Regions from separate parts of the Arthrobacter sp. TJ-238 genome, predicted to be linked through region 3. Evidence: predicted binding sites of a transcription regulator. Region 3 holds the regulator's gene; each other region holds the start of a gene.
What was found. The regulator HrcA, encoded in region 3, represses chaperone genes, less so after heat shock. The targets are predictions, from matches to a motif close to TTNGCACTCGNNNNNNNCGAGTGCNAA.
Positions count from the first base shown of each region.

Region 1: AC4D2O_RS02430 (Hsp20/alpha crystallin family protein) is a predicted target of HrcA. The motif match lies at 6,812-6,838, and genes of this name have one in related genera.
Region 2: groES (co-chaperone GroES) is a predicted target of HrcA. The motif match lies at 5,750-5,776, and genes of this name have one in related genera.

Region 1 covers NZ_JBZCNH010000001.1:497,941-507,315, forward strand. Annotated here, with positions in the region: gene AC4D2O_RS02375 (ATP-dependent DNA ligase) at 1-1,418, opposite strand, end outside; gene AC4D2O_RS02380 (SRPBCC domain-containing protein) at 1,495-2,001, opposite strand; gene ku (non-homologous end joining protein Ku) at 2,070-2,909, shown strand; gene AC4D2O_RS02390 (hypothetical protein) at 2,906-3,160, shown strand; partial or broken gene AC4D2O_RS02395 (ABC transporter ATP-binding protein) at 3,288-3,406, shown strand; gene AC4D2O_RS02400 (AAA family ATPase) at 3,449-4,015, shown strand; gene AC4D2O_RS02405 (ABC transporter permease subunit) at 4,085-4,816, shown strand; gene AC4D2O_RS02410 (flavodoxin family protein) at 4,830-5,438, opposite strand; gene AC4D2O_RS02415 (haloacid dehalogenase type II) at 5,534-6,202, opposite strand; gene AC4D2O_RS02420 (DUF2630 family protein) at 6,202-6,453, opposite strand; tRNA gene AC4D2O_RS02425 (tRNA-Val) at 6,632-6,705, shown strand; gene AC4D2O_RS02430 (Hsp20/alpha crystallin family protein) at 6,922-7,386, shown strand; gene AC4D2O_RS02435 (SDR family oxidoreductase) at 7,505-8,302, shown strand; gene AC4D2O_RS02440 (hypothetical protein) at 8,405-8,626, shown strand; gene pstS (phosphate ABC transporter substrate-binding protein PstS) at 8,701-9,375, shown strand, end outside.
Region 2 covers NZ_JBZCNH010000005.1:351,101-360,475, reverse strand. Annotated here, with positions in the region: gene AC4D2O_RS13210 (HAD family hydrolase) at 1-463, opposite strand, end outside; gene AC4D2O_RS13205 (class I SAM-dependent methyltransferase) at 609-1,823, opposite strand; gene AC4D2O_RS13200 (iron ABC transporter ATP-binding protein) at 1,833-2,588, opposite strand; gene AC4D2O_RS13195 (iron chelate uptake ABC transporter family permease subunit) at 2,585-3,598, opposite strand; gene AC4D2O_RS13190 (ABC transporter permease) at 3,588-4,601, opposite strand; gene AC4D2O_RS13185 (siderophore ABC transporter substrate-binding protein) at 4,633-5,577, opposite strand; gene groES (co-chaperone GroES) at 5,917-6,213, shown strand; gene groL (chaperonin GroEL) at 6,285-7,901, shown strand; gene AC4D2O_RS13170 (VanW family protein) at 8,066-8,920, shown strand; gene AC4D2O_RS13165 (ribonuclease J) at 9,111-9,375, opposite strand, start outside.
Region 3 covers NZ_JBZCNH010000006.1:308,059-317,433, forward strand. Annotated here, with positions in the region: gene lepA (translation elongation factor 4) at 1-921, shown strand, start outside; gene hemW (radical SAM family heme chaperone HemW) at 952-2,181, shown strand; gene AC4D2O_RS14955 (DUF4870 domain-containing protein) at 2,189-2,605, opposite strand; gene AC4D2O_RS14960 (DUF3097 family protein) at 2,685-3,536, opposite strand; gene hrcA (heat-inducible transcriptional repressor HrcA) at 3,714-4,727, shown strand; gene dnaJ (molecular chaperone DnaJ) at 4,815-5,945, shown strand; gene AC4D2O_RS14975 (16S rRNA (uracil(1498)-N(3))-methyltransferase) at 5,948-6,715, shown strand; gene AC4D2O_RS14980 (GerMN domain-containing protein) at 6,724-7,701, opposite strand; gene AC4D2O_RS14985 (PhoH family protein) at 8,176-9,210, shown strand; gene ybeY (rRNA maturation RNase YbeY) at 9,207-9,375, shown strand, end outside.

The DNA of each region.
Region 1 (9,375 bases), on a different contig from region 3:
AGCCAATTGCTCTTGCCGTTCGATCCGCCACCCGTGTTGATGAGCGCGTAGCGGCGGATCGCCGTCCCGCCCTTCGCCAGGCCGCCGTCCGCCCGCCCGTGGAGCGTGCAGATGACCTCCTTGCCCTCACGCCACTTCTCCAACTCGTACGTCCCCGCATCCCAGATGGTCACCTCACCCGCGCCGTATTCCCCGTGGGGAATAGTTCCCTCGAACGAGCCGTAGTCCAGCGGATGGTCCTCCGTCTGGACCGCCAGGTGGTTCCTGCTCGGCGTCAGCGGCGGTCCCTTCGGAAGGGCCCACGAGACGAGGACGCCATCGTGCTCCAGGCGGAAGTCGTAGTGGAGGCGGCGTGCGTGATGCTGCTGGATCACGAAGCTGGTGCCCCCGGCAGGGCCTACCGCGTCGGGGACGGGCTCGGGCGTCTTCGCGGCGTCCCGCATGGCACGGTAGGTGGACAGGCGGTCCGACGGCGCACCAGCGGCACGGCCGGGGACCTGCTCGTCGCTCGCCGTGAGGGGCGGAGTCGCGGGAGCGAGGAGGTCCCCGGACTCCTGGAGGCGCTGCACCACCTCCGCGTGGTCCAGCTGCCGCAGGTCCTCGCCGTCGAGCTCCTCCCACGCCCGCGGAGCGGCGACGGTGGGCTCGAAGCGCCCACGGAGCGAGTAGGGGCTCACGGTGGTCTTGTTCGCGTTGTTCTGGCTCCAGTCGACGAGCACCCGGCCTGGGCGCAGCGCCTTCTTCATGTCGCTGACGGCGAGGTCGGGGTGGTCGGCCTCGAGGGCCCGGGCGAGTTCACGCGCGACGGCGGACACCTGCTCCGAGGTCTGCCGGCCGTCCAGGGCGCAGTAGAGGTGGATCCCCTTGGCGCCGCTGGTCACGGGGAACGGCTCGAGGCCCATGCCCTGCAGGATCGGCCGCGCGAGCAGCGCCACGGCCGCGCATTCGGCCAGCCCTGCATCGGTCCCGGGGTCGAGGTCCAGGACGAGGCGGTCCGGGTTGCCCCGGCCGCCGTCCTCGGTGAAACGCCACTGCGGCACGTGGACCTCGAGCGCGGCGATCTGCCCCAGCCAGGTGAGCGTTGCGAGGTCCTCCACCAGGGGGTAGACGTTCGTGTGGTCCTTGTGCTGGATCGCGCGGCGCGGCACCCAGGCGGGAGCGTTGTCGTCGATGTTCTTCTGGAAGAACACCTCGCCCGGCTCCTCGGGGGTCCCGACGCCGTGGACCCAGCGCTTCCGGGTGACCGGCCGGTGCTGCGCGTGCCGGATGAGGTGCGGCGCCACGGCGGCGTAGTAGGCGAGCACGTCCGCCTTGGTGGTACCCGTGACCGGGTAGAGCACCTTGTCGAGATTGGAGAGGCGCAGCGTGCGTCCGTCCACGGTGACGGTCTGCTGCCGGGCCGTGCGCGGAGGAGCCATGCCCCCAGTCTCGACCGCGGGCCCGGGGGCGGTCCAGTACCAATCGGCCGGGCACCCCTACGGCGCCCGCCGGGCCCTAGCCCTGGTCGCGGTCCTCGAACTGCTCGCGGTACCGGGCCACGTAGACGTCCCACAGCGCCGGGTCCTGCCCGAGGCTGCGCCTGTTCAGGAAGTCGTCCAGTCCGGCGATGGTGAGGTGCCAGCCGGCGGCCATGGTGGCCGAGTGCCGCGGACTGCCCGGGGTCAGGAGCAGCACGAGCTGCGATCCGTTGTCGGCGGTCCGCGCAAGTTCCCAGCGGAGGCTGTCCCGCTCCCACGTGTAGGCGAGCACCGTGGGCCGCTCGGCCTCCAGCACCTCGCCGCGCAGGGGCTTCTGGTCGGCGTACCGGAACAGGATCTCTTCTCCTGCGCGCGGCTCGAACTCCATCTCGCAGGGGAACCAGTACTTCAGCTTCTCGGCCTCCGTCAGGTGCTTCCACAGCACGGTCGGCGGGAACGCGAACTGGAATTCCAGGCGCAGCACGGTGGCGCCGTCGTCGCTGGTGGTCTTGCTGACGATGGGCTCTACGGTCTCGGAGGTCACCTCCCAAGTCTAGGGCGGGCGGCCGGCACCCTCTGGCCCACTAAGCCTGCTTGGTGTTGACTTGACCCATGAGAGCCATCTGGAAGGGAGCGGTCGCGTTCGGGCTGGTCAACGTGCCCGTCAAGGTCTACAGCGCCACCGAGGACCACGACATCCCCCTCCACCAGGTCCACGACGAGGACGGCGGCCGCATCCGCTACCAGCGCCGCTGCGAGATCTGCGGTGAGGTGGTCGACTTCAAGCACATCGACAAGGCGTACGACGACGGCGAGCACACGGTGGTGCTGACCGACGAGGACCTCTCGTCCCTGCCGGTCGAGAGGAGCCGGGAGATCGAGGTGGTGGAGTTCGTGCCGAGCGACCAGATCGATCCGGTCATGTTCGACCGCGCGTACTACCTCGAGCCCGACAGCACCTCGACGAAGGCGTACGTCCTGCTGCGGCGCACGCTCCAGGAGACGGACCGCACCGCGATCGTGCAGTTCTCCCTCCGGCAGAAGAGCCGCCTGGCGGCGCTGCGTGTCCGCGGGGACGTGCTCATGCTCCAGACGCTGCTGTGGGACGACGAGGTGCGGGAGGCCTCCTTCCCGGCCCTCGAGGAGAAGGTGCGCATCTCCGCCAAGGAGAAGCAGATGTCCGCGGCGCTCGTCGACTCCTTCTCCACCGACTTCGACCCCGAGAACTTCACCGACGACTACCAGGTCCAGCTGCGCACCCTGATCGACGCGAAGATCGAGAAGGGCGACACGATCGACACCGAGGAGACCTTCGGTGCGGCCAGGGAGGACGACGACGGCGACAACGTGCTCGACCTCATGGAGGCCCTGCGCCGCAGCGTCGAGAAGAACCGCGAGAAGAAGGCCGGCGGCACGAAGGCCACCGGCGCCTCCAAGAAGAAGGGCGCGTGATGGGATTCTTCACCGACAGCCTCGGCCGCCAGACCGTGGTGCAGACACCGAACGCGCCGATCCTCGGATGGGCCCTGTTCGGTGCAGCGTCCTTCATGGCCCTGGAGGAACGGAACCGTGAGCGCCTCCGCCTCGCCAGCTCGCTCTGCCTGGCCGTCTGGGCCGCGCTCGAGGTGATCTCCGGGAAGAGCGGGTTCCGGCGCAGCTCCGGTGCGCTGACCCTGTCCTGGCTCTCCCGTAAGGCCCGCTGAAACGACGGGCGGCAGCTCCCTTGTCCAGTCCCGACCACGGGTCTAGCATGCTCCTCGACGGCTCCATCGCCACCGTCGAGGATCCCGATGTCCCGGCCGCCGGCAGCATCCGTCCGTCGGAGGAACCATGCAGCATGCACTGGAGCTACGGGACCTGACCAAGCGCTACGGGACGCGCTCCGCGCTGGACGCCGTGTCGCTCACCGTGCAGCCCGGCAGCGTGGTGGGGGTGATCGGACCCAACGGTGCCGGCAAGACCACCACCATGCGCCTCATCCTCGGGCTCGTGTGGGCGCCCTGTCCAAGGGCAACAAGCAGAAGCTGGGCCTGGTCCAGGCGCTCATGCACCGGCCCGAGCTGCTGGTCCTCGACGAGCCGACCTCGGGCCTCGATCCCCTCGTGCAGCGCGAGTTCCTCGCCCTCGTCCGCGAGGCGAAGGCCCTCGATCAGGCCGTCTTCCTGTCCTCCCACGTGATCTCCGAGGTACAGCACGGCGCCGACCACGTGGCCGTCCTCCGCGAGGGACGCCTCGTCCGCTCCGCGCGGGTCGCGGACCTGCGGGACGAGGCCCCCCGTTCGGTGCGGATCGAGCTGGACCGCACCCTGACCGAGGCGCAGGCCCGGGCCCTGGACCTCGCCGGTCTCGAGATCCTCTCGATGGGCGCACCCGCTGCTCCCGGCGGACGCGTGGTCGTGGAGGGTCGGCTCTCGGGATCGCCGGCCGCCCTCATCCCGCTCGTGGCCGAACTCGCGCTGCAGGACATCGTGATCGAGGAACCGGACCTCGAACAGGCCGTGCTCGGCCTGTACGGGCGGCCCGGACCCGTGCCGGCCGGAGCACACCATGGCCACTAGCACCCTGCCCCTCGTGCGCCACACCCTCAGCGCTCCCGCGTCGGACTGGCCGGCTGGTCCGCAGGGCTCGTGGCGGCGAGCCTGCTCTACCTGCCGATCTATCCGTCCATGGGCGCCTCGGGGCAGCTCGAGTCCATGATCTCGTCCCTGCCTCCGGAACTCGTCTCCACCCTCGGCTTCGACCTGATCACCACCGGCGCGGGCTACGCGCAGGCCACCCTCCTGGGGCTGATCGGCTTCGTCCTGCTGACCATCGCCGCGGTGGGCTGGGGGGCGGCGGCGATCGGCGGCGAGGAGGAGAGCGGCGCCCTCGAACTCACCCTCGCGCACGGTGTCACCCGTGAGCAGGTCGCGCTCGAGGCGGCCCTCGCGCTGGGCCTGCGGCTCGCCGTCGTGTGCGCAGTGCTGCTCGTGGCCATCCTCGCGCTCGACGGCCCCGCGGAGCTCGGGATCCCGGCGGGCCATGCCGTCGCAGGGACGTTCGCCCTGTACCTGCTGACCCTGCTGAGCGGGCTGGCGGCGATCACCGCCGGCGCGCTGACCGGTTCCCGGACGGCGTCGGTCGCGGCTGGCGCTGCCGTGGCGGTCCTCGGCTACGCCTTCAACGCGCTCGGCAACCAGGCGGAGGCGGCACGGTGGATGAAGAACCTCTCACCCTATGACTGGGCCTTCTCCCCGGCGCCGCTGGCCAACGGCCTCGGGAACGGCGCCGGCGGGGGGATGGCCCTCATCCTCGGCCTGTGCGGCGCCCTGGTGCTGGCCGCCGTCGTCGGGCTGTCCCGTCGCGACATCGGCCGGTAGCAGGGCCCGCCCGTCACTCCAGGGGGAAGTTCTCCCGGCGCAGCAACTTCGCCAGGTGCTCGGCGTTCCGGACGACACCCGCCGTCGTCGTGGCGACCACCTCGGGCACTTCGGCGAGGTCCTTGAAGTCGACCGACTGCATGGCCTCGCCCACCCAGTAGGTGGAGCCCTGCGACGGCAGGGAGAAGCCGATGTCATTCAGTCCCTGCATCATGTCGGCGACCGTCTTGTGGGCACCGTCCTCGTTACCCACCACGGCGACGACGGCGACCTTGCCGGCCATGACGGGGCGCCCCTCCTCGTCCGTCTCGGCGATATCGGCGTCGAGCCGTTCCATCACCCGTTGCGCGAGGCTGGAGGGGTGGCCCACCCAGATCGGGGTGGACAGTACGAGGATGTCGGCGGCGAGGATCTTCTCGCGGAGGACCGGCCACTCGTCCCCGTTGCCCATGTCCTTCTGCACCCCGGGCACGACGTTGTGATCAACCACACGTGCGCTGGATGTGGCGATGCCCCGTTCGGCGAACCGGTCGAGGATGTGCCGGGCCATCAGGTCGGAACTGGACGGTGCGGGGGATGGCGTGAGGCTGCAGATGAGAGCGAACGCGGTCAGGCCTTGCATGGGTACTCCTCCTGGTGGGAATCGCGGCCGCAGGCGTGCAGGCCGGTCGTGGGGGATTCGGCGACGGCCACCGTGCGATGGGTGGCCGTCGGCCCTCAGGCCCGCAGGACGCCGGGCAGCTCGGTGATCGAGGGTACTTCGTGATCGGGTGCCGCCATGGCGGAGGGATAGGGCGAGCCGTCGCGGTTCAGCCAGGCGGTCCGGAGCCCGGCACGCGCAGCACCGTCGATGTCCCAGGGATGGACGGCGACGAGCACGACGTCGCCCGCCTCCCGCTGCAGGGCACCGAGGGCGAAGGCGTAGGACTCGGGCGCGGGCTTCCAGCGCGGCGCGTCCTCGACCGACAGGACGGCGAGGACCTGATCCCGGACACCGGCCCGGTCCAGGAGTGCCTCCGCCGTCGCCGTCGCGCCGTTGGTCAGCGCTGCGACGCCGAAGCCTGCGGAAGCCAGGGTACGGATGCCCTCCACCACGTCCGGGTGCACCGCGAGCCCCTGCAGCGACGACAGGATGTGGGCGACCGCGTCGTCGAGGTCCCGGTTGAGGATCTCGTCCGTGAGGACCGCCCGCAGTGCACCCTCGGCGACCTCCTTGAACGCAGGGTTCCGCCCGGCTGCGGTGAGCGCGAAACCATCCCGGAGCACCGAGGCGAACCAGAGCGCGGCCAGCTGCGGAGGCGCGCCGATCTCCTTGAAATGCTGGGACAGGGGATCCATGTCCGAGAGGGTGCCGTTGACGTCGAACAGCACCACCGGCAGCGCCATTACTGGCGGTACCCCTCCACCTGGCTGATGGGACGGGCGTCGGCCTCGGCGGGGTCCTCTCCCGCATCGGCCTTCGCGCGGCGCTGGCGGAGCAGGTCCCAGCACTGGTCGAGGTCCTCCTCCACCTTCTTCAGGCGCGCGGCGTGGTCCTGGTGGGCCTCGGCGGCGCCGGCGTCCTGTGGCTGCTCGCGGAGCTCGTGCTCCTCCTGCACGAGTGCCTGGATGCGCTGGAGGATGTCCTGGTTGTCCATGGTGCGTCCCTTCGTCGTCGCCGTCCCGGCGTGCCGGATGATCAGCAGGCTTTCCTTCAGGCTACTGAGGCCGCGGACGGTTGACCAGCACGATCACCGACGTGCCCGGGAGCCGGAAAGGCGTCGCAGGGGAATTTGGCGCGGCGCCCGGATGCCCTAAGCTGTTGGAGAACCAATTGCCTGTGTAGCTCAGTCTGGTAGAGCATCCGCTTCACACGCGGAAGGCCCGGGGATCGAGGCCCCGCGCAGGCACGGGGATCAGCTGGAGACAGCACCACAGAAGGCCCGTACCGACTCGTCGGTGCGGGCCTTCTGCATTGGCGGACCGCGTGTTCGTTCTGGGCGAACGGACCGGGGCTTAGCACTCATAGGGGTCGAGTGCTAATATTTTCGTAGTTGAGCGAAGGACGCTCAACTCCAGGAATCCACCCACCGGTGGCATACGCGAAGGAGTTGTTTCCAGTGGCCATGAAGTTCGATCCATTCCGCGAGCTGGACCGCGTTGCCGGCGCCCTCCTCGAGAGCCGTCCCGGACTCCGCCTCATGCCGATGGACCTCTACCGCGAGAAGGACCACTATGTCCTTGCCGCGGATCTTCCGGGCATCGATCCCGGTTCGGTCGACATCGACGTGGACGGCCAGCTCCTGACCATCCGCGCGGAGCGCACCCTGCGCAGCGCCGAGGGTGTCAAATGGCTGACCCGCGAGCGCGAGAGCGGCTCGTTCCTCCGCCAGCTCAGCCTGGGCCAGGGCGTCGACACCGAGGGCATCTCCGCCCGGTACGAGAACGGTGTCCTGAGCGTGATGATCCCCGTCAGCGAGCGCGCCAAGCCGCGCAAGATCGAGATCGTCAGCGGAGAGGCGTCGACCCCGCTCCACGCCGGCGCCGTCCAGGACTCGGACTCCGGCACCCAGGGCGCCGTCGAGTCCTGACCCCCGCCGCGAGTACCCCCGACCGGCACCCATACCAGTACCCCCGGGCTTCCCGCCCGGGGGTACTTCGTCGTGAGCCCTCTTGCGGGGGTACGCGCCGGGCACGAAGGATGGGGTCATGGACTTCACACCCAGCAAAGCAATCGTCACAGGCTCCGATTCCGGCATCGGCCGGGCCACGGCCGTCGCCCTCGCAGCGGCCGGCTGCGACGTCGGCATCACCTGGCACTCCGACCAGGAAGGTGCCGAGGAGACCGCGCGTCTCGTCCGGGAGAAGGGCGTCCGGTCCGCCGTCGCGCAGCTCGATACCACGGACGCCCCGGCGTGCGGCGATGTCGTCGATCAGCTCGCCCAGGAGCTCGGCGGCCTCGACGTCTTCATCAACAACGCGGGCGTCAACGGCGGCACCATGTTCATGGAGACCGACTGGGACACCTGGCGCGGCACCATGGGCGCCAACCTCGACGGCGCGTTCGTCTGCATCCAGCGCGCAGCCCGGCACATGATCGATGGCGGCAAGGGTGGGCGCATCATCGCCGTCACCAGCGTCCACCAGGAGCAGCCGCGCGTCGGCTCGGCGGCCTACGACGCCTCGAAGCACGGCCTCGGCGGGCTGATCCGCACCATCGCGCTCGAACTGGCCGACCGCGGCATCACGGCGAACGCCGTCCTGCCCGGAGAGATCAACACCCCCATGAATGCGTCGGCGGACCAGGATCCCCGCACCATGGACCGCCCGGGCATCCCCGTGGGCCGGCCGGGAGCGCCCGAGGAGATCGCCGACGTCGTCGCCTTCCTCGCATCCGGCGCCTCCAGCTACGTCAACGGCGCGTCGTTCGTCGTCGACGGCGGCATGCTCCTGATGGGCCCGCAGGCCGGATCGCACCTCACCAGCGGGGACTGGCGCACTCTCTGATCAGGAAAGTGTGAGGAACACCACAGTCTTCAGCGCACGTTCATGCCGCGTTCAGGAGGCGTGGCTAGCGTGGGAGTCCCGTACCCCTGCGAAAGGCCCGCCATGGACACCCCCCTCCCCCCTGCCAGTGATGCCGACCTGCAGGACTGGTCGGGCTTCAAGCGCGGCGAGCACGTCACGCTCCAGCACGCGGCGGGGACGCAGCTCCGCGGAGTCCTGGACATGAGGACCGACGACGCGTCCGTGGTGTGGATCCAGCTGAATGACGGTGGTGGCCGCCGGCTCGTGCACCGGGGCGACGGCTACCGCCTGCGCCGCGGCTGATCCGGGGACCGAACACCCCGTCCACCTGATGTCCATCTTGGGTTCACCTTTTCGCCACCTGTAACGTGGCGGAGGTGAGAACCCGTGCACCCCTGTCGCTGTCCCTCGCCGTCGTCCTCGGTCTCACGGCCTGCGGCTCCGACTACCCGCTGGGCCCGGAGCAGGAAGCGGCGGCCCAGCGCGGGGACACGAGCCTGCAGGGCGCCGTGACCGCCGCGGGATCCTCGGCCCAGGGACCGGCCATGGACGCCTGGCGCTCGGGATTCACCACCCTCCACCCGCGCGCGCAGGTGCAGTACTCGCCCGACGGCTCCGGCGCGGGACGCGGTGCGCTGCTCGCCGGGGCCGTGGGGTTCGCCGGCTCGGACGCGTACCTCAGTGACGAGGAGCTCGCCGAGTCGACACAGGCCTGCGGGCCGGGCGGTGCCTTCAACATCCCCGCGTACATCTCCCCGATCAGCATCGCGTTCAATCTGCCCGGCATCACGGAACTGGAGCTCGACGCCGCCACCGTGGCGCGGATCTTCCGGGGAGACATCACGACGTGGGACGATCCCGCCATCGCGGCCCAGAACCCGGACGTGGACCTCCCCGCGCTGCCCGTCTCGGCGGTCAGCCGGTCCGACGACTCCGGCACCACCGAGAACTTCACGGACTACCTGCATGCCGTGGTGCCGGAGATCTGGACCGAGGAGCCCGACGGCTCCTGGCCGTCCGCACTAGGGAACGAGAACGCCAAGGGCAACGCC
Region 2 (9,375 bases), on a different contig from region 3:
TGTCCGGCGAGGGCTTGCTGTTCTCGGCGTCGGACGAGCTCGTGGCCGCGCTGATGGACGCGTCGGCGTCGATGATGCCGCGCATGACGCCGAGTTCCTGCTGCGAGGCGGAGGAGGCGAGTACCACGGTCAGGCCGCTGTCGGCGCACCGGCGTACGAGGTCGCCGGCGCCCTCGAAGGCGCGCAGGCCCGGCCAGAAGGTGGAGAAGACCGCGCCGTGCGTCGCGTCGAGCTCGGTGTCCTGGTCGGGGTCGCGATCGTCGCCGAGGAGGTGCGCCACGAGCTTGTCCCCGCCCATGCCGATGGCCCGGTGGATCTCCGCCGCCGGGACGTCGTGGCCGAACCGCCGGAACGCCTGCCACCAGGCGAGGGTGTGCTGGTAGTTCGAGTCGACGAGCGTGCCGTCGACGTCGAACAGCACTCCGCGCCGTCCGCCTGCCGCCTCCGTGGTGTCGTCCGTCATCCTGTCCGCCTTCCGTGGGTGCTGATCGCCGTGGCCTGCTGGGGCCTGATTCCTCCGTCGAGTCTAGGAACGGACGGGGCCGCACGGGGCGGTGTTCGTGCGGTTGCAGCCGCCGGCGAAATATGGCCCGCCGGAGGCAGGAGGGCTAGGAGGCGGGCACGGGCTCGACGACGACCGCCACCCGCTCGTCGCCGATGCGCGTCAGCACGAGCGTGGCCTTCTTCCGGCCCTTGCCCGATCCGGTCAGCAGTTGCCGGCGCACCTCCTCGGGGGTCACCGACAGGCCGCGCTTCTTGATGTCGAGGACGCCGATGCCCTCCCTGCGCACCCAGGTCTTCAGCGCCTTCACGTTGTAGGGGCGCACCTCGAGCACCTTGAAGGCGCGGGCGAACGGGGTGTCCGTGAGCGACGGCGCGCAGATGTAGGCGATCATCGGGTCCAGCAGATGCCCGCCGAGCTGCGCGGCGAGGTCCGCCACCAGCTCGGCCCGGATGACGGCGCCGTCGGGTTCGTAGAGGTAGCCGCCCGGTGCGCCGACGGCCGCCGTGGGTCCCTCTCCGAACTCCGCCGCCGACACCATCTCCGCGGCGCCCTGCGGGCCGATGACGAGCGCGGCGCGGCGGACGCCGTCGCGCCGCAGGGCGTTGAACCAGAGCGCCACCTCCGTGACGTCGCCGTCCACGGAGACCCACTGCGCCTCGCACGTGGCCGGGATGGACGCGTGGGGCATGCCCGGGCCCATCTTCACGCCCACGGGCTTCCCGCCGTCGGCGAGGTCCTGGACGAAGGACAGCGGCGGCGAGAACGCCTCGGGGTCGAACAGGCGGGACGTGCCCGACGTCGTCGTGGTCCTGCGCGCCGGATCGAGCCACACGCCGTCGTACGCCGCGGTGTCCACGGAGGAGGCGTCGGCATTGACGACGCGCGCGTTCGGGAAGGGCAGCAGGTTCATGGTGGCGGCCGCGGCGGTGGTCTCGTCGAGCTCGACGGCGGTGACGTCGCGGTCGAGCGTGGCCAGAGCCATGCTGTCCGCACCGAGCCCGCAGCCGAGGTCGGCGATCTTCACGAGCCCGGCGTCGACGAAGCGCTGCGCGTGGCGCGCCGCGACGGTCAGGCGCGTGGCCTGCTCGAGGCCGGTCGCAGTGAAGACCATGTGCTCGGCGAACGGCCCGAACTTCGCGGACGCCTTCGCCCGGAGCCGTGACTGCGTGAGGGCTGCCGCGACCGCTTCGGGGGAGTGCCCGGCCTTCCGCAACTGCCCGGTGAGCCGCAGGCTGTCGGCTTCGGTGTAGGGCCCGAGCGAGTTCAGCAGCTCCCAGCCCTCGGGGGTCAGGATATCCGCGATGTTCTCCGAAGCCATGCTGCCAGCCTAGGCGAAGTACACGCCGATCCTGTTGCCGCGGATCTGCTCCACCTGGATCTCGACGTCGTACACGCGGTGGAGCACCTCCGGGGTCATGATCTGCTCCGGGGTGCCCTGGTGGATCAGGGCGCCGTCGCGCATCGCGAGGATCGTGTCCGAGTAGCAGGACGCGAAGTTGATGTCGTGGATCACGAGCACCACGGTCTTCCCGAGGTCGTCGGCGAGGCGGCGGAGCAGGCGCATCATGTCCACGGAGTGCTTCATGTCCAGGTTGTTGAGCGGCTCGTCGAGCAGGATGTGGTCGGTGTCCTGCGCGAGGACCATGGCGATGAACGCGCGCTGGCGTTGCCCGCCGGAGAGCTCGTCGACGAACCGGTCCGCCAGGTCGGTCAGGTCGAGGTAGTCGAGGGCGCGCTCTATGTGCTCCCGGTCCGCTGCCGTGGGTCGGCCGTTGGAGTGGGGGAACCGGCCGAACCCGACGAGGTCGCGCACGGAGAGCCGGACCGTCAACTGGTTCTCCTGCCGGAGGATCGACAGGGTGCGGGCGAGGTCCCGTCCCGGTGTCGTGCCGACGTCCAGCCCGTCCACCTCCACGCGGCCGGCATCGAGCGGGAGGAGCCTGCTCATCATGGACAGCAGGGTGGACTTACCTGCGCCGTTGGGGCCGATGATCGAGGTGACGCCGCCCGGGATGGTGCAGCTGACGTCGTCCACCACGGTGGCGGTCCCGTAGCGCTTGGTGGCGTGGCTGACGGTGATCACCGGATACGGCCTTTCAGGAGGAGGGCGAGGAAGACGAGGCCGCCGGTGAACTCGATGACGATACTGAGGGCGGTGTCGAACGCGAAGACCTGCTCGAGGACGAGTTGACCGCCCACGAGGGCGATCACGCCGAGCAGGACGGCGACGGGCAGCACGACGGCATGCCGGAAGGAGGCGCACAGCTGGTAGGCGAGGGCCGAGACGAGCAGGCCGAAGAAGGTCGCGGGTCCCACGAGGGCGGTGGACACGGCGACGAGCACCGAGCAGATCACGAGGACCAGCGTCACGGTGCGCCGGTGGTCCACGCCGAGCCCGATCGCTGTGTCGCGTCCGAGGGCCAGGACGTCGAGGCGGTGGCGCAGCCGCCAGGCCGGCACGCACAGTCCGGCGACGGTGACGGCGGAGATCAGCAGCAGCGTCGGATCCACCCGGTTGAAGCTCGCGAAGAACAGGTCCTGCAGGATGATGTACTCGCTCGGGTCCATGAGGCGCTGGAGCAGCGAGGAGACGCCGCGGAAGAAGACGCCGAACACGATGCCGACCAGCAGCAGCAGGTGCAGGCTCCGACCGCCGCCGGTGAAGAGCCACCGGTACAGCAGCCAGGAGAAGCCGACCATGAGGGTGACCTCGACCCCGAAGCGGATCGGCGCCCCGAGGGTGAGGAGGGTCGAGGCGCCGAGGGCGAACGCCAGGACGGTCTGGATGAGCACGTAGAGCGCGTCCAGCCCCATGATGGACGGCGTCAGGATCCGGTTGCCGGTGACGGTCTGGAACAGCACGGTGGACACCCCGACGGCGACGGCGACCAGCACCATCGCCCCGACGCGGTTCAGCCGCCGCGGCAGCACGTAGTCGAGGTTGCCCTGGACGTCGACGAGCAGGAACGCCGCGACGAGCACGACGGCGGCGGCGCCGAGCACCGCGAGCCATACGCCGGCCGGCAGTGCGGTGAGCGGTTTCCGGCCGGACTGCACGACGGCGGTGGGCAGAGGGCTGGTCCTAGCGCGCACCGGCGGTCCTCCGTACGAGCAGGGTGATGAACAGGGCGCTGCCGACCACGGAGACGATCACACCGACGGGCACCTCGTAGGGGAAGCGGATGACCCTGCCCAGGATGTCGCACGCCAGGAGGAACCCGGCTCCGAACAGGGCGATCCACGGCACGGCGCGGCGCACGTTGTCGCCGATGAACAGGGACACGAGGTTGGGCACGATCAGCCCGAGGAAGGGGACGGCGCCCACGACCACGACGACGACGGCGCTGATGAGGCTCACCAGGACGAGGCCGAGGTTCATGGTGCGCCGGTAGCCCAGGCCGAGGTTGGTGGTGAACTCCTCGCCCATGCCGGCCACGGTGAACCGGTCGGCGGACACGTAGCCCACGACGGCGAGGACGGCCACGAGCCAGAGCAGTTCGTAGCGCCCGCGGACGAGCCCGGAGAAATCGCCGATCATCCACGTGTTGAGCGTCTGCAGCAGGTCGAAGCGGTAGGCGAAGAACGTCGTCACGGCCGCGATGACGCCGCCGAGCATGATGCCCACGAGCGGGACGATCAGTGTGTTGCGCAGGGGGATCCGGCGCAGGACCGAGAGGAAGAGCGCCGTCCCGGCCACGGCGAAGAGCGCGGCGATCCCCATCTTCGCCACGACCGGCGCGGCGGGCAGCAGCAGCGTCGCCACGAGGATGCCGGCGGTGGCCGACTCCACGGTGCCGACCGTGGAGGGCTCCACGAACCTGTTGCGGGCCATGAGCTGCAGGATGAAGCCGGCGACGCCGAGCGCCACGCCCGCCAGGAGGACCGCCAGGGTGCGCGGCACCCGGCTCACGAGGAACGTCTGCCACACGCTGGCGTCACCCGCGAGCAGATCGCCGGGGGAGACGGCCGAGACGCCCACGAACAGGCTGACGAGGGCAAGCAGCAGCACGGCTCCGCCGGCTGCCACGAGGGACAGGGAACGGGCGGAACCGCGCTGCTGTGCCGGCCGCTGCGGCCGGAGGGAGAGTGCTGCCATGGGGCGCCCGCCGCGGGAGCGGCGGAGCGGGTCAGGCCGCGACGGCCTCGTTGACGGCGGAGACCATGGCGTCGAGGTTGTTCAACCCGTACCCGATGAGGTACCAGCTCGCGGAGTCGAGGTAGGTGACGTCGTCGTTCTTCGCCGCCTCCGTGCCGTTCACGAGCTCGTTGTCGAGGACCGCGGAGCCCGCGGCCCCGGCCTCGCCGACGGCGGCGTCACGGTCGATCACGAAGAGGTGGGCCGGGTCGACCTCGGCGATGTACTCGAAGGAGACGGCCTCGCCGTGCGTGCCCTCGCTCTTCACCTCGGCGGCAGGCTTCACGCCCAGCACGTCGTGGATCAGGCCGAACCGCGATCCGGCGCCGTAGGCGGTGACCTCGCCCGCGCTGGTCATCAGGACCAGGCCGTTCCCCGCGGACGCCGCGGCGTCCCTCGTCTCGGAGATCCTGGCGTCGAGTGCCGCCAGCCGGTCGGCGACCTCGTCCTCCGTGCCGAAGATGCGGCCGAGCGATTCGGTGTGCTCCGTGAAGCTCGCGATCGGGTCCGACGCGTCGACGCTGAGGTCGATGGTCGGCGCGATCTCCGCGAGCTCGTCGTAGGAGTCGGCGACGCGGCCCGAGATGATGATGAGGTCCGGGGCGGCGGCGGCGATCGCTTCGAAGTCCGGCTCCTTCATGGACCCGATGTTCGTGGTGTCGCCCCCCTCGTAGGCCGAGAGCTGGGCCGGCAGGGTCCCCTGCGGAACGCCGGCGACGTCGACCCCGAGGGCGTCCAGGGTGTCGAGGGCGCCCAGGTCGAAGGTGAACACCGTCTCAGGGTCCACCGGCACCTCGGTGGTGCCCTGCGCGTGCTCGACGGAGACGGTCGAGGCGGCCGAGGGCTCGCCGGCAGCCTCGGAGGAACCACCGCACGCCGTGAGGGCGAGGGTGGCCGCAGCGGCTGCGGAAAGGACGGCGAGGCGCACGTGTGCCATGGGTGGACTCCGTAGGGGGAAGGGCCGGACGAACCGGACGTCGTGAAGATGTCGTCGAAGTAAGGGGTGCCTTACTCCTTCTGAATGTAGAGGTCCGGAGGGGAATTACGCAACCGGAGTATGTCCTAATGCGTCGTGGTCCGTCCGCCCGCCCGTCCCGTGCTCGTCAACGCTGGCACTCGCCTTGACCGAGTGCCAGCCCTTGCATACAGTCGGACTTGGCACTCGCTCACCGCGGGTGCTAATCCCGAGGGAAGCGTTCGCCGGCACCGCGACGACGGTTCACGCCCAACCCGACGGCCCCCAATCCATTGGTATCGAACGCAAAGGAGAGCCCGAGTGTCGGTCTCTATTAAGCCCCTTGAGGATCGCATCGTTGTCCGCCCCCTCGAAGCCGAGCAGACCACTGCTTCCGGCCTCGTCATCCCGGACACGGCCAAGGAGAAGCCCCAGGAGGGCGAAGTCGTGGCAGTCGGACCGGGTCGCGTCGACGACAACGGCAACCGCGTGCCCGTCGATGTCGCCGAGGGCGACATCGTCATCTACTCGAAGTACGGCGGAACCGAAGTGAAGCACGGCGGCACCGAGTACCTGGTGCTCTCCGCCCGCGACGTCCTCGCTGTCGTCGTCAAGTAGTACCCCTTGAGGAGAAGCCCCGGCCCGTAGCGGCCGGGGCTTTTCCTCGCCAAGCCTGAAAGGAACCACCAGTGGCAAAGCAGTTGGAATTCAACGACGCCGCCCGCCGTGCCCTCGAAGCCGGCGTGGACAAGCTCGCGAACACCGTCAAGGTGACGCTCGGCCCCCGCGGACGCAATGTGGTGCTCGACAAGAAGTGGGGCGCCCCCACCATCACGAACGACGGCGTCACGATCGCCCGCGAGATCGAGCTCGACGACCCGTACGAGAACCTCGGCGCCCAGCTGGCCAAGGAGGTCGCCACCAAGACCAACGACGTCGCCGGTGACGGAACCACCACCGCCACGGTCCTGGCCCAGGCACTCGTCAAGGAAGGCCTCCGCAACGTGGCCGCCGGTGCAGCCCCGGGACAGCTCAAGCACGGCATCGAGGTGGCGGTCGAGGCCGTCGCCAAGCGCCTGCTCGAGAACGCCCGCGAGGTCGTCGGCCAGCAGACCGCCAACGTGGCCTCCATCTCCGCGCAGAGCACCGAGGTCGGGGACCTCCTCGCCGAGGCGTTCGACAAGGTCGGCAAGGATGGTGTGATCACCATCGAGGAGTCCTCCACCACGCAGACCGAGCTCGTCCTCACCGAGGGCATGCAGTTCGACAAGGGCTACCTCTCGCCGTACTTCGTGACCGACGCCGAGCGCCAGGAAGCCGTCCTCGAGGACGCGCTCATCCTCATCAACTCCGGCAAGATCTCCTCGCTGCAGGAATTCCTGCCGCTGCTCGAGAAGGCCCTCCAGGCCGGCAAGCCGCTGTTCATCATCGCCGAGGACATCGAGGGCGAAGCGCTCTCCACGCTGGTGGTCAACAAGATCCGCGGCACCCTGAACGTCGTCGCCGTCAAGGCCCCGGGCTTCGGTGACCGCCGCAAGGCCATGATGCAGGACATCGCCACCCTCACGGGTGCGCAGGTCGTCTCGCCGGACCTCGGCCTCAAGCTGGACCAGGTGGGCCTCGAGGTGCTCGGTTCCGCGCGCCGCATCACCGTGACCAAGGACGCCACCACGATCGTCGACGGCACCGGCAGCGAGTCCGACGTCGCCGACCGCGTGGCGCAGATCCGCGCCGAGGTGGAGCGCACCGACTCCGACTGGGATCGTGAGAAGCTCCAGGAGCGGCTCGCGAAGCTCGCCGGCGGTATCGGCGTCATCAAGGTCGGCGCTGCCACCGAGGTGGAGCTCAAGGAGAAGAAGCACCGCATCGAGGATGCAGTCTCCTCCACGCGTGCCGCTCTCGAAGAGGGCATCGTGGCCGGCGGCGGTTCCGCGCTGGTCCACGCCGGCAAGGCGCTCGACACCGACCCCGACGTCCTGGCACTCGAGGGCGACGCGGCCACCGCCGTCGGTCTCGTACGTCGCGCGCTCGCCCAGCCGCTGCGCTGGATCGCCGAGAACGCCGGGCACGAGGGCTATGTCGTCGTCGCGAAGGTCTCCGACCTCGAGGACGGCCACGGCTTCAACGCCGCGACCGGTGAGTACGAGAACCTCGTGGACGCCGGCATCATCGACCCCGTGAAGGTGACGCGCTCGGCCCTGCGGAACGCTGCGTCGATCGCGGCGCTGGTGCTGACCACCGAGACCCTCGTGGTCGAGAAGCCCGAGGAGTCCGACGGCGAAGAGGGCCACGGCCACTCGCACTAGGACCTCCCGGCCGAGGATCCCTCGGCCCAGGGCCACTGAGCACTGAGACAGAAGCACCCCGGTTCCTCGAGGAGCCGGGGTGCTTCTGTGTTCCTCCCCGGTGCACCCAAGGCCGCCCCCGACCACGTAGCATTTCCTCGTACGGCTAGGACCTGGGGAATGACATGGCACGACGACTCTTCGGCGAGATCTCGCCGCTCACCTACCGCATCGCGATGGAGCGGATGATCCTCCTGCGCCATCTTCGGAACCTGCGGCGGAGGGACCGCTTCGCCAGGACCAGGACGCAGGAGAACCTGCCGGTGACCGTGTACCGGCACAACTCCCTGATCCGGCGTCGGCTCGGGAACGTCGAGACGGAACTGCAGGACAACAAGGCGGTCAGCCTCGGACTGACGGCGCCGAAGATCGACGGCATCGTGATCGCGCCCGGCGAATGCTTCTCCTTCTGGAGCCTCGCGGGCCGCTGCTCAGCGAACGAGGGCTACCGTGAGGGGCTCACCATCAGCAACGGGAAGCCGACGCGGGGCATGGGAGGCGGGATGTGCCAGTTCACCAACCTGCTTCACTGGATGGTGCTGCACAGTCCCCTGACCGTCGTCGAGCACCACCACCACAACGGGCTGGATCTGTTCCCGGACTTCAACCGGCAGATCCCGTGGGGCACGGGTACATCGATCGCCTTCAACTACCTCGACTACCGCGTCGAGAACCGCACGCCGTACACGTTCCAGTTCCGCACCTGGACCACGGAGGACCATCTGCGGGGCGAACTGCGTGCGGACCGCGAACTCCCGACCAAGTTCCACATCCGGGAGCGGGACGCCTACTTCTACGAGCAGGACGGCGAGGTGTACCGGCACAACAGGGTGTACCGGGCCGAGCGCGACAAGCGCACGGGCCTCGAGCTCTCGGAGGATCTGATCCTCGAGAACGAGGGCAGGATCGCCTACGACCGTTCGCTCGTGCGGGCGGAGATCCTTCCCGCACGTCCCGTCCGGAGGGACGCCTCGCACTGAGCCCGGACACGCCGGCGCGGCCCGGCGCCGATCCCGGGAGCAGGCCCTCGACAGGAGCGCCGTACCCGTCCACCTGGCGAGCACGAGTGTGGGAGCGACTGTCTCCCGGGCGCGACGACGAAGCCCCGGCCACTCCTTCGAGTGCCGGGGCTTCGTCGTGCTGCCGGGCGTGGAGCCCGTCAGGATGGGATCAGGCGTCGACGACGATCGCCGTGACGACCGGCTGGCGGTTGTAGAACCGGCGCATCCAGTTCGCCGTGGCCCGCTCGATGATGTCCTCCGGGTCCTGGCGGCGACCGCCCTGGCGGTTGGACGCGGCGTCGCGGAGTGCCTTCTCGACGGCGGCACCCGCCTTGTCGAGGTCCTCGTCGGAGCAGGAGAAGCCCTTGGTGAAGAACTCCGGCGCCTCGACGATGTCCCCGTTGTCCGGGTCGATGATGGCGAGGACCGTGACC
Region 3 (9,375 bases):
GGGCTCTACCCCCTCGACGGTACGGACTACCCCGTGCTGCGCGACGCCCTGGACAAGTTCACCCTGAACGACGCCGCCCTGGTGTACGAGCCGGAGACGTCCGCAGCGCTCGGGTTCGGTTTCCGTGTCGGCTTCCTGGGACTGCTGCACCTCGAGATCACGCGCGAGCGCCTCGAGCGGGAGTACAACCTCGACCTGATCTCCACGGCGCCCAACGTCGAGTACGAGGTGACCCTCGAGGACAAGCGTGCCCTCAGGGTCACCAACCCGAGCGAGTACCCGGTGGGCAAGATCGCAGAGGTGCGCGAACCGATGGTATCCGCGACCATCCTCGCGCCGTCGGAGTTCATCGGCGCCATCATGGAGCTGTGCCAGCAACGCCGCGGCGTGCTCGGCGGCATGGACTACCTGTCCGAGGACCGCGTCGAGATCCGCTACCGGCTGCCCCTCGCGGAGATCGTCTTCGACTTCTTCGACCTCCTGAAGTCGAAGACCCGCGGCTACGGCTCCCTCGACTGGAAAGCCGACGGCGACCAGGTGGCCGACCTCGTCAAGGTGGACATCCTCCTGCAGGGCGAGCAGGTGGACGCCTTCAGTGCCATCACCCACCGGGACAAGGCCTACGCGTACGGCGTGATGATGACGGGCAAGCTGCGCGAGCTCATCCCGCGCCAGCAGTTCGAGGTGCCCATCCAGGCCGCCATCGGGGCGCGGATCATCGCGCGCGAGAGCATCAGGGCCATCCGCAAGGACGTCCTGGCAAAGTGCTACGGCGGAGACATCACCCGCAAGCGCAAGCTCCTCGAGAAGCAGAAGGAGGGCAAGAAGCGCATGAAGATGGTGGGCCGCGTCGAGGTCCCCCAGGAAGCCTTCATCGCAGCCCTGTCCTCCGACGAGTCGAAGGACAAAGCGAAGAAGTGACGCGGATCGGTTACCAGGGGACCCGCCGGCATGCCTAGCGCCCTGCCGCTCGGCCTGCCGGCACCCGACGACGGCCTCCTGCCGCCCGCGGCGGCGGACGGAGCGCTCGAGCGTGCCTTCTGCCTGTACGTGCACATCCCCTTCTGCGCCGTCCGCTGCGGCTACTGCGACTTCAACACGTACACGGCCACCGAGCTCGGCGGCGGAGCGTCGCAGGACGCCTACGCGGGATCGGTGCTCGAGGAGATCGCCCTCGGGGCCCGAGTCCTCGAGTCCTCCGGGGTACCGGCCCGCCCCCTCTCCACCGTCTTCTTCGGCGGCGGGACCCCGACGCTGCTCCCCGCCGACGACCTCGCCTCGATCCTCCGTGCGGCGCGTGCCACGTGGGGGCTGGCTCCGGACGCCGAGGTCACCACCGAGGCCAATCCCGACTCCGTCACCCCCGAATCGCTGCGGATCCTGCGCGACGCCGGGTTCACCCGGGTGTCCTTCGGCATGCAGTCGGCCGTCCCGCACGTCCTCGCGGTGCTCGACCGCACGCACTCACCCGAGCGCGTGCCGCAGGCCGTGCAGTGGGCGCGCGAGGCCGGCCTCAGCGTCAGCCTCGATCTGATCTACGGCACGCCGGGGGAGTCGCTCGAGGACTGGCGCACGTCGCTCGCCACCGCGCTGTCCTACGGTCCCGACCACATCTCCGCCTACGCCCTCATCATCGAGGACGGAACACGGCTCGCCTCGCGGATCCGGCGCGGCCAGGTGCCGCCCATCGACGACGACGACCACGCTGACAAGTACGCCCTCGCCGAGGAGATGCTCACGGCCGCCGGCCTCCACTGGTACGAGGTGAGCAACTGGGCGCGGACCCCCGCGGACGAGTGCCGGCACAATCTGGCCTACTGGCGCGGCAGCGACTGGTGGGGGGCCGGTCCGGGCGCGCACTCCCATGTCGGCGGCACCCGCTGGTGGAACGTCAAGCACCCGCGACCCTACGCGGAGGCGCTCGGTGTCGGCCGCTCACCTGCTGCGGGGCGCGAGGTGCTGTCCGCGGAGGACCGCTACGTCGAGGACGTCATGCTGCGCGTGCGGCTGCGCGAGGGGCTACCCACGGAGTCGCTGACGACGCCGGGGCGCAGGGCCGTCGCGGGGCTGATCGCCGACGGACTCGTGGACCCGGCCGCCGCGTTCGCGGGCCGCGTGGTCCTGACCCTCGACGGCAGGCTGCTCGCGGACGCCGTCGTGCGGCGACTGCTGCCGGACTGACGTCCGCTCAGCGGATCAGGCGCAGGTTCAGGGCGTACCGGTACGGCCGCCCCCGGTTGACGTGGATGCCCGCATTGACCGAGAAGATCGTGATGACGACCCAGATGAGCGCGTTGACGACGGCGAAGACGCCCCCGATGTCCGGGACGAGCGACAGGAGCCATGCCACGAGGGCCAGGGCCGTCGGCGGAAGCGTGAAGTTCAGCGCCTCCTTGGACTCCTGCGCGGTGAACGGGCCACGGTCCTTGAAGATGAGGTAGATCAGCAGGGAGGGGATGAAGCCCAGGATCCCGCCGAAGTGTGCCAGCGTGGCGTACTGCCGGTCCTCCGACGCCGTCAGGGGGAGTGCGGTGGCCGGGATCCCCTCGAACGCGGGGCGGGATTCGTTCCGGCCGTGGTGCTGGTGGTCGGCGGTGTTGGACAACTTCGATTCCTTTGGTAACTGGTGGAAACTCTCCCCCGGAGTGTGCTCCAAGGATACGTGGTGGCCCGGGCCGTCCGGCTCACGTGGTCCCGGGCGGAGCGGTCAGGAAGTCGATGACCTCCTCGACACGGCCCAGCAGCGACGGCTCCAGGTCGGCGTACGTGCTGACGCCCGCGAGGATCCGCTTCCACCCGTGCGCGACGGCGGCCTGATCGTGGTGCGGCCAGCCGAGACCGGCGAGGATGCCCGTCTTCCAGTCCTGGTGGCGCGGCACCACGGGCCAGGCGTCGAGTCCGAGAGCCGCCGGCTTCACGGCCTGCCAGACGTCCACGTAGGGGTGGCCCACGATCAGGACGTGGTCGCGGGCGCCGGGCACGGTCATGGCCTGCTGCGCGATGCGCCATTCCTTGGTCTGCGGCAGCAGGTGGTCGACGAGGATCCCGAGCCGGCGCTGCGGTCCCGGCCCGAACGCCCGCACGGCCCCCTCGAGGTCGTCGACGCCGTGCAGCGGTTCCACGACGATGCCCTCGAGCCGGAGGTCGTCGCCCCAGACCTTCTCGACCAGCTCGGCGTCGTGCTTGCCCTCGACCCAGATCCGGCTGGCGCGCGCCGTCCGCGCGCGGGCCCCGTCGACCCGGACGGAACCGGAGGCGGTGCGGGTGGAGGCCGGCGCGGCGCGCGTCACGGGCGCGACGACGTGCACGGGCGCGCCGTCCAGGAGGAATCCGTGGCCGAGCCGGAAGGTGCGCTTCTTCCCACGCCGGTCCTCGAGCACCATGACGTGCAACCCGCCGGACTTCTCGACGCGGACCACAGCACCGACGAAACCGCTCTGCACGTCCTCCAGGACCATGTCCTTCTCGACCGGGACGTCGGGCAGGGCGACCCGCCTGGGAGCCGCGATGTCCTGTGCTCCCCAGCCGTAGTCCATGCCGAGCCTGCCCTTCCGGTAAGGGCGCCGGCGGTGTGCCGCGGCCCGGGTCCCAATGCTAACAATCGCTGCGGACGTACTAGACTTGGCACTTGGGCGTGTCGAGTGCTAACCGCTCGGAACCACGCGCCCGCCGCGCTCGTGAGGGAAGGGAACAGACCCGGAGGTGACACAGGAATGAGTGAACCACGACGCCTGGAGGTGCTCCGGGCCATCGTCGAGGACTACGTCCATTCCCGGGAGCCCGTCGGCTCCAAGGCCCTCGTCGACCGCCACGGGCTGGGCGTCTCGTCCGCCACGATCCGCAACGACATGGCCGTCCTCGAGGAGGAGGGCCTCATCGCGGCCCCCCACACCAGCTCGGGCCGCATCCCCACGGACAAGGGCTACCGCCTGTTCGTCGACCGTATCTCCGAGGTGAAGCCGCTCTCGGCCCCCGAGAAGAAGGCCATCCAGACGCTCCTCGAGGGCGCGGAAGACCTCGACGACGTCATGGACCGCACCGTGCGTCTGCTCGCGCAGCTCACGAACCAGGTCGCCGTCGTGCAGTTCCCCCGGGTCGGGGGAGCGTCCGTGAGGCACATCGAGTTCGTGCTCCTCGCGCCGCAGCAGATCCTCGTGGTCCTCATCGCGAGCAACGGCACCGTGCAGCAGCGCATCGTGCGGACGCCCGCCGCGATCCAGGAGGCCGAGCTCGCGGACCTCAGGCAGCGCATCCTCTCCGCGGTGTCCGGCATGAAGCTCGCGGCGCTGCCCGCCGAGCTCGGGGTCGCCCTGTCGCAGTTGCCCCCCGCGCTGAGGGCGCACGGGGGTACGATCATCAGGGCACTCGAACAGCTCGCAGGGCTCGGCCGCGACGACCGGATCCTGCTGGCGGGCACGGCGAACCTCGCCCGCTCCACCGGCGACTTCCCCCTGAGTATCGGCCCCGTGCTCGAGGCGCTCGAAGAGCAGGTGGTGATGCTGAGGCTCCTGTCCGAGATGGAGTACGACGCCCGCGGCATCTCGGTGAGGATCGGGAGCGAGAACCCGTACGGCGGCCTGTCGGGGGCCTCCGTCGTCGCGACGGGCTACGGACCGGACGCCGGTGCGAAGCTCGGGGTCCTCGGACCCACCCGCATGGACTACCCGACGACGATGGCCGCCGTGCGCGCCGTCGCCCGCTACCTCTCGAGGATCCTCGAGGAGTAGGCGAGTGCCCTCCGGGGCAGCCAGACAATTTCCGCCGGCAACGGCGAGCAGCAGACAGCAGTCTCCAACAGGAAGTGATGTGCACGAGTGAGTAATCACTATGAGGTCCTCGGTGTGGCGCAGGGTGCGACCGGCGAGGAGATCAAGAAGGCGTACCGCAAGCTGGCGCGCAAGCTCCACCCGGACGTGAACACCGGGGAGGACGCCGCGGAGGACTTCAAGCGCGTCACGCACGCCTACGAGGTGCTCTCGGACCCCCAGAAGCGCCGGGTCTACGACACCACGGGCAACGAGAACGGCACGGACAACGGCTACGGCGCCGGCTACTCGGGCTCCGGGTTCGCGTTCCAGGACATCTTCGAGACCTTCTTCGGCGGGGGCGGCCAGCAGGCCGGCGCCCCGACCAGGACCCGCCGGGGGCAGGACGCCCTGATCAATGTGCGGATCGACCTGAAGGACGCCGTGTTCGGCGCCAACAAGAAGATCGAGGTGGACACCGCGGAGGTGTGCCCCACGTGCGACGGCAGCTGCTGCCAGCCCGGCACGTCCGTGCGCACCTGCGACATCTGCGGCGGTTCCGGCCAGGTCCAGCGCGCCGTGCGGTCCATCCTCGGCCAGGTCATGACGAGCGCGCCCTGCGGCACCTGCCAGGGCTACGGCACCGTGATCCCGAGCCCCTGCCACGAATGCAGCGGTGAGGGCCGCATCCGGGCGCGCCGCACCCTGACCATCAAGGTCCCCGCCGGCGTCGGCACGGGCACGCGCATCCAGCTCGCAGGACAGGGCGAGGCCGGCATCGCCGGCGGGCCGCAGGGCGACCTCTACGTGGAGATCCGCGTCAACACCGATTCGACCTTCCTCCGCGATGGCGACGATCTGCACGTGACCCTCAGCGTCCCCATGACGGCGGCCGCGCTCGGGACCAGCGTGCACCTCGACACCTACGACGGCGACCAGGAGCTCGTGATCAAGCCCGGGACGCAGGCCGGGGAGATCGTGACACTGCGGGGCCTCGGCGTCACGCACCTCCGCGGCCAGGGCAGGGGGGATCTCCGCGTCCACCTCAACGTCGAGACCCCGCGCAACATCGACCACCAGCAGGAGGAGCTCCTGCGCCGGCTCGCGGAACTGCGCGGCGAGGAGTACACGGACGGGCAGCTCGCCAGCAGCGGCTCCGGCGTGTTCGCTCGCCTCCGGGAGCGCCTCGGGAACCGCTGAGCATGACGAGACCCCTCTTCTTCGGGCCGGCCGACCAGGTCCGGTCGGCCGAGCCCGGTGCAGCCTTCGTCCTCGGCGGTGACGAGGGGCGCCACGCCGCGACCGTGCGCCGGCTCGTCGCGGGGGAGCGCATCGATGTCTCCGACGGCGCCGGCTACCGGATCGGTGGCGTGATCGCCGCGGTCGGGACGGGTACGGTCGAGCTCCGTGTCGAGACGGCGGGACAGGATCCGGCGCCGCGGCATCGCCTCGTGCTCGTGCAGGCCCTGGCCAAGGGCAGCCGCGACGAGCAGGCCGTCGAGGCGGCCACCGAACTCGGCGTCGACGGCGTCGTGCCCTGGCACGCGGAGCGCAGCATCGTCCGGTGGCGAGGCGACAAGGCCGAGAAGGGCCGGCAGAAGTGGGTATCGCTCGTCGGCGCGGCCGCCAAGCAGTCCCGCCGCTCGTTCGTCCCCGATGTGCACGGTGTGCTGGACACCTCCGGGCTCGCCGCCTGGGCGGCGTCGGTGGACCGGCTGGTCGTGCTCCACGAGGACGCGGGGGCCTCCCTGGCGGACCGGGTGTCGGCGCTGCGCCTCTCCGGCGGACTCGACGAGCCGTCCTCCACGGCCGTCGTCGTGGGGCCCGAGGGCGGCATCAGCGACGCCGAGCTCGGCAAGCTCCGGGACGCCGGAGCGCACACGGCTCGCCTGGGACCCCATGTCCTGCGGTCGTCGTCGGCCGGGCCGGCTGCCCTCGTCCTGCTGAACCACCTGCTCGGCCGCTGGTAGTCACCGCCCTACCTGACCACGACGCTCTTGGAGTCGTGTGCCTCCCCGTCACCCTCGGGCACGGACACCGTAATCTCGTACCGACCCGCCGGCAGCGTCACGGAGAAGGAGTAGGCACCGTCCTCCGGGGTGATGTCCACCGACCCGTCAAGGAAGAGGCCCGTGCGTCCGCCCGCCGAGCCGTCCAGGCTGCGGTCGATGCGCCACGCGACGGATTCCTCGGAGGAGTGGCCCGTGCCGTGGATGATCAGGCCGGAGGTGTCGGCTTCCACGTCCTGCTGGGGATCGATGATCCAGACCGGCGCGAGAAGCTCGGTGTCCCGCGTCCACTCGCCCACCAGGTCGATGGCATCGAAGGCGCGGATATCCGCGGCCCCGTCGACGAGGACGACGACGGAACTCGCCTCGCCGCCCGGGATCAGGCCCGCGTTGGCAGCGGCCGCGGTCGCGGTGAAGACGAGCTGCTGCAGCGCCAGGCGGGCCGCGTCCTCGTCGAGCCGTGGCGCGAACGCGTCGGCGGAGATGTCGAGCGTGATGACGTTCTTCGTGGAGATCGCCGAGCGCACGCTCGAGGCCTGCTGCCATGGGGACCGGTAGTCGGGGTCGAGGGGCGTGCCCCCGGTCATGAGCCGCACCGCGTCGGCAATGGGATCGCCGGTGGACCCCTCGGGAGCCGGGAGGAATTCGCGGAACAGCCGGTCGTCGCCCTCGACGTCCCCGAGCCAGTACACGGGCAGGAGCGCCTGCGCCGACCCGGCGGGGCCGGCCGCCGCGCCCTGCGTCCGGATCGGGGGACCGGAAGGGCCGGCACCTTCCACGGAGGACGTCGGGACGGGCTCGGCGATGGCCGTGCTGGGCCCCGCGCCCTGGAGCAGACCGGCGTTCGGGACGATGAACACCGTGCTCGCGACGAGCACCCCGCCGGAGACGAAGAGGATACCGGGCAGCCCGAGGCGACTCCTCTTCAGGGGATCCTGCTCACTCATGCCGGCCCCCTTCCGTCGGGCGCGCCGCTGCGCGGGTGGATGTGGAATGTTCGCGGCCCACCGACATCGAGAGTCGGTGCTGGCGCGGACCGGGTGCCGGTCTGCGCTGCCGGACCGGTTTCAGCTTGGCACAGGGCGGGGGGACGTACCCGCACGAAAACCTCCTCGCGGCGCGACTGAAACCCGATCGATACGAAGCCGTTGCCGATTCGCGATGAAAACCGAGCGTCACTCGGTCGAGGTGCCGGATACCCCACATAACAGCCGGAGGTGACTTCCTGCGGGAATCAAGAGGCCTCTGCTCCTGATGACGGGAGGGGAGGAAAAGGGCCATGGCGTAACATTGGCGCTACTGCCACCTGCGCCGATCAGCCCGCATATCCCCCCGCGGGAGCGGCGCCCGGCAGGGGCAGCACCCATCCACACGAGCACGACTACTCGAATGAGGGCGATCAGAGGCCGGACGGCCGAGCTATGAGCGAATCTTCAACAGGCATCAATGCGGCAGGACTGGACACCAGGATGTTCGTCTTCGACTCGACGGAGCAGATGGTGCAGGCCCTCGGTTCGAACGACGAGGCCCTCCGTCTGATCGAGGACTCGTTCCCGGGCGTCGGCCTCCAGGCGCGGGGCAACGAGCTGACCATCACCGGGCCGTCGGCGGACGTGCTGCGCACCGAGCGGCTCATCGGCGAGATCCAGACGATGGCCCGCAACAACGCGACCGTCTCCCCGCAGGTCCTCGAGCAGCTGGTCACGATGCTCAAGACGCAGAGCGCGGCCCGGCCGTCGGAGGTCCTGTCCGTCAACATCCTGACGTCCCGGGGCAAGACCATCCGCCCCAAGACGCTGAACCAGAGCACCTACGTCGACGCGATCGACCGCAACACCGTCGTGTTCGGGATCGGCCCGGCCGGTACCGGCAAGACGTATCTCGCCATGGCCAAGGCCGTGCAGGCGCTGCAGCAGAAGGAGGTCAACCGGATCATCCTCACGCGGCCCGCCGTCGAGGCAGGGGAGCGGCTGGGCTTCCTGCCCGGGACGCTGAACGACAAGATCGACCCGTACCTGCGCCCGCTCTACGACGCCCTGCACGACATGATGGACCCCGATTCCATCCCGCGCCTCATGGCCGCAGGGACGATCGAGGTGGCCCCACTCGCCTATATGCGCGGCAGGACGCTCAACGACGCCTTCATCATCCTCGACGAGGCCCAGAACACCACGCCGGAGCAGATGAAGATGTTCCTCACGCGCCTGGGGTTCGGGTCGAAGATGGTCGTCACCGGTGACGTCACGCAGGTGGACCTCCCCAGCGGCACCAGTTCGGGCCTGCGGATCGTGAGCGAGATCCTCCGCGACGTCGACGACGTCTACTTCAGCGACCTCGACTCATCGGACGTCGTCCGCCACCGCCTCGTCGGCGACATCGTCACCGCCTACAGCGCCTGGGACGAGGAGCAGCGCGCCGGACAGGCACGCTCGACCCGACCGGCCGGGAACCGATGAGCGTCGAGGTCAACAACGAGTCCGGGCACGACGTCGACGAGGAGTCGCTCGTCCGCCTCGCCAACTACCTGTTCGAGTCGATGTTCGTGCACCCCGAGGCGGAGCTCTCCATCATCCTGGTCGACACCGCGGCGATGGAGAAGCTGCACGTCGAGTGGATGGACG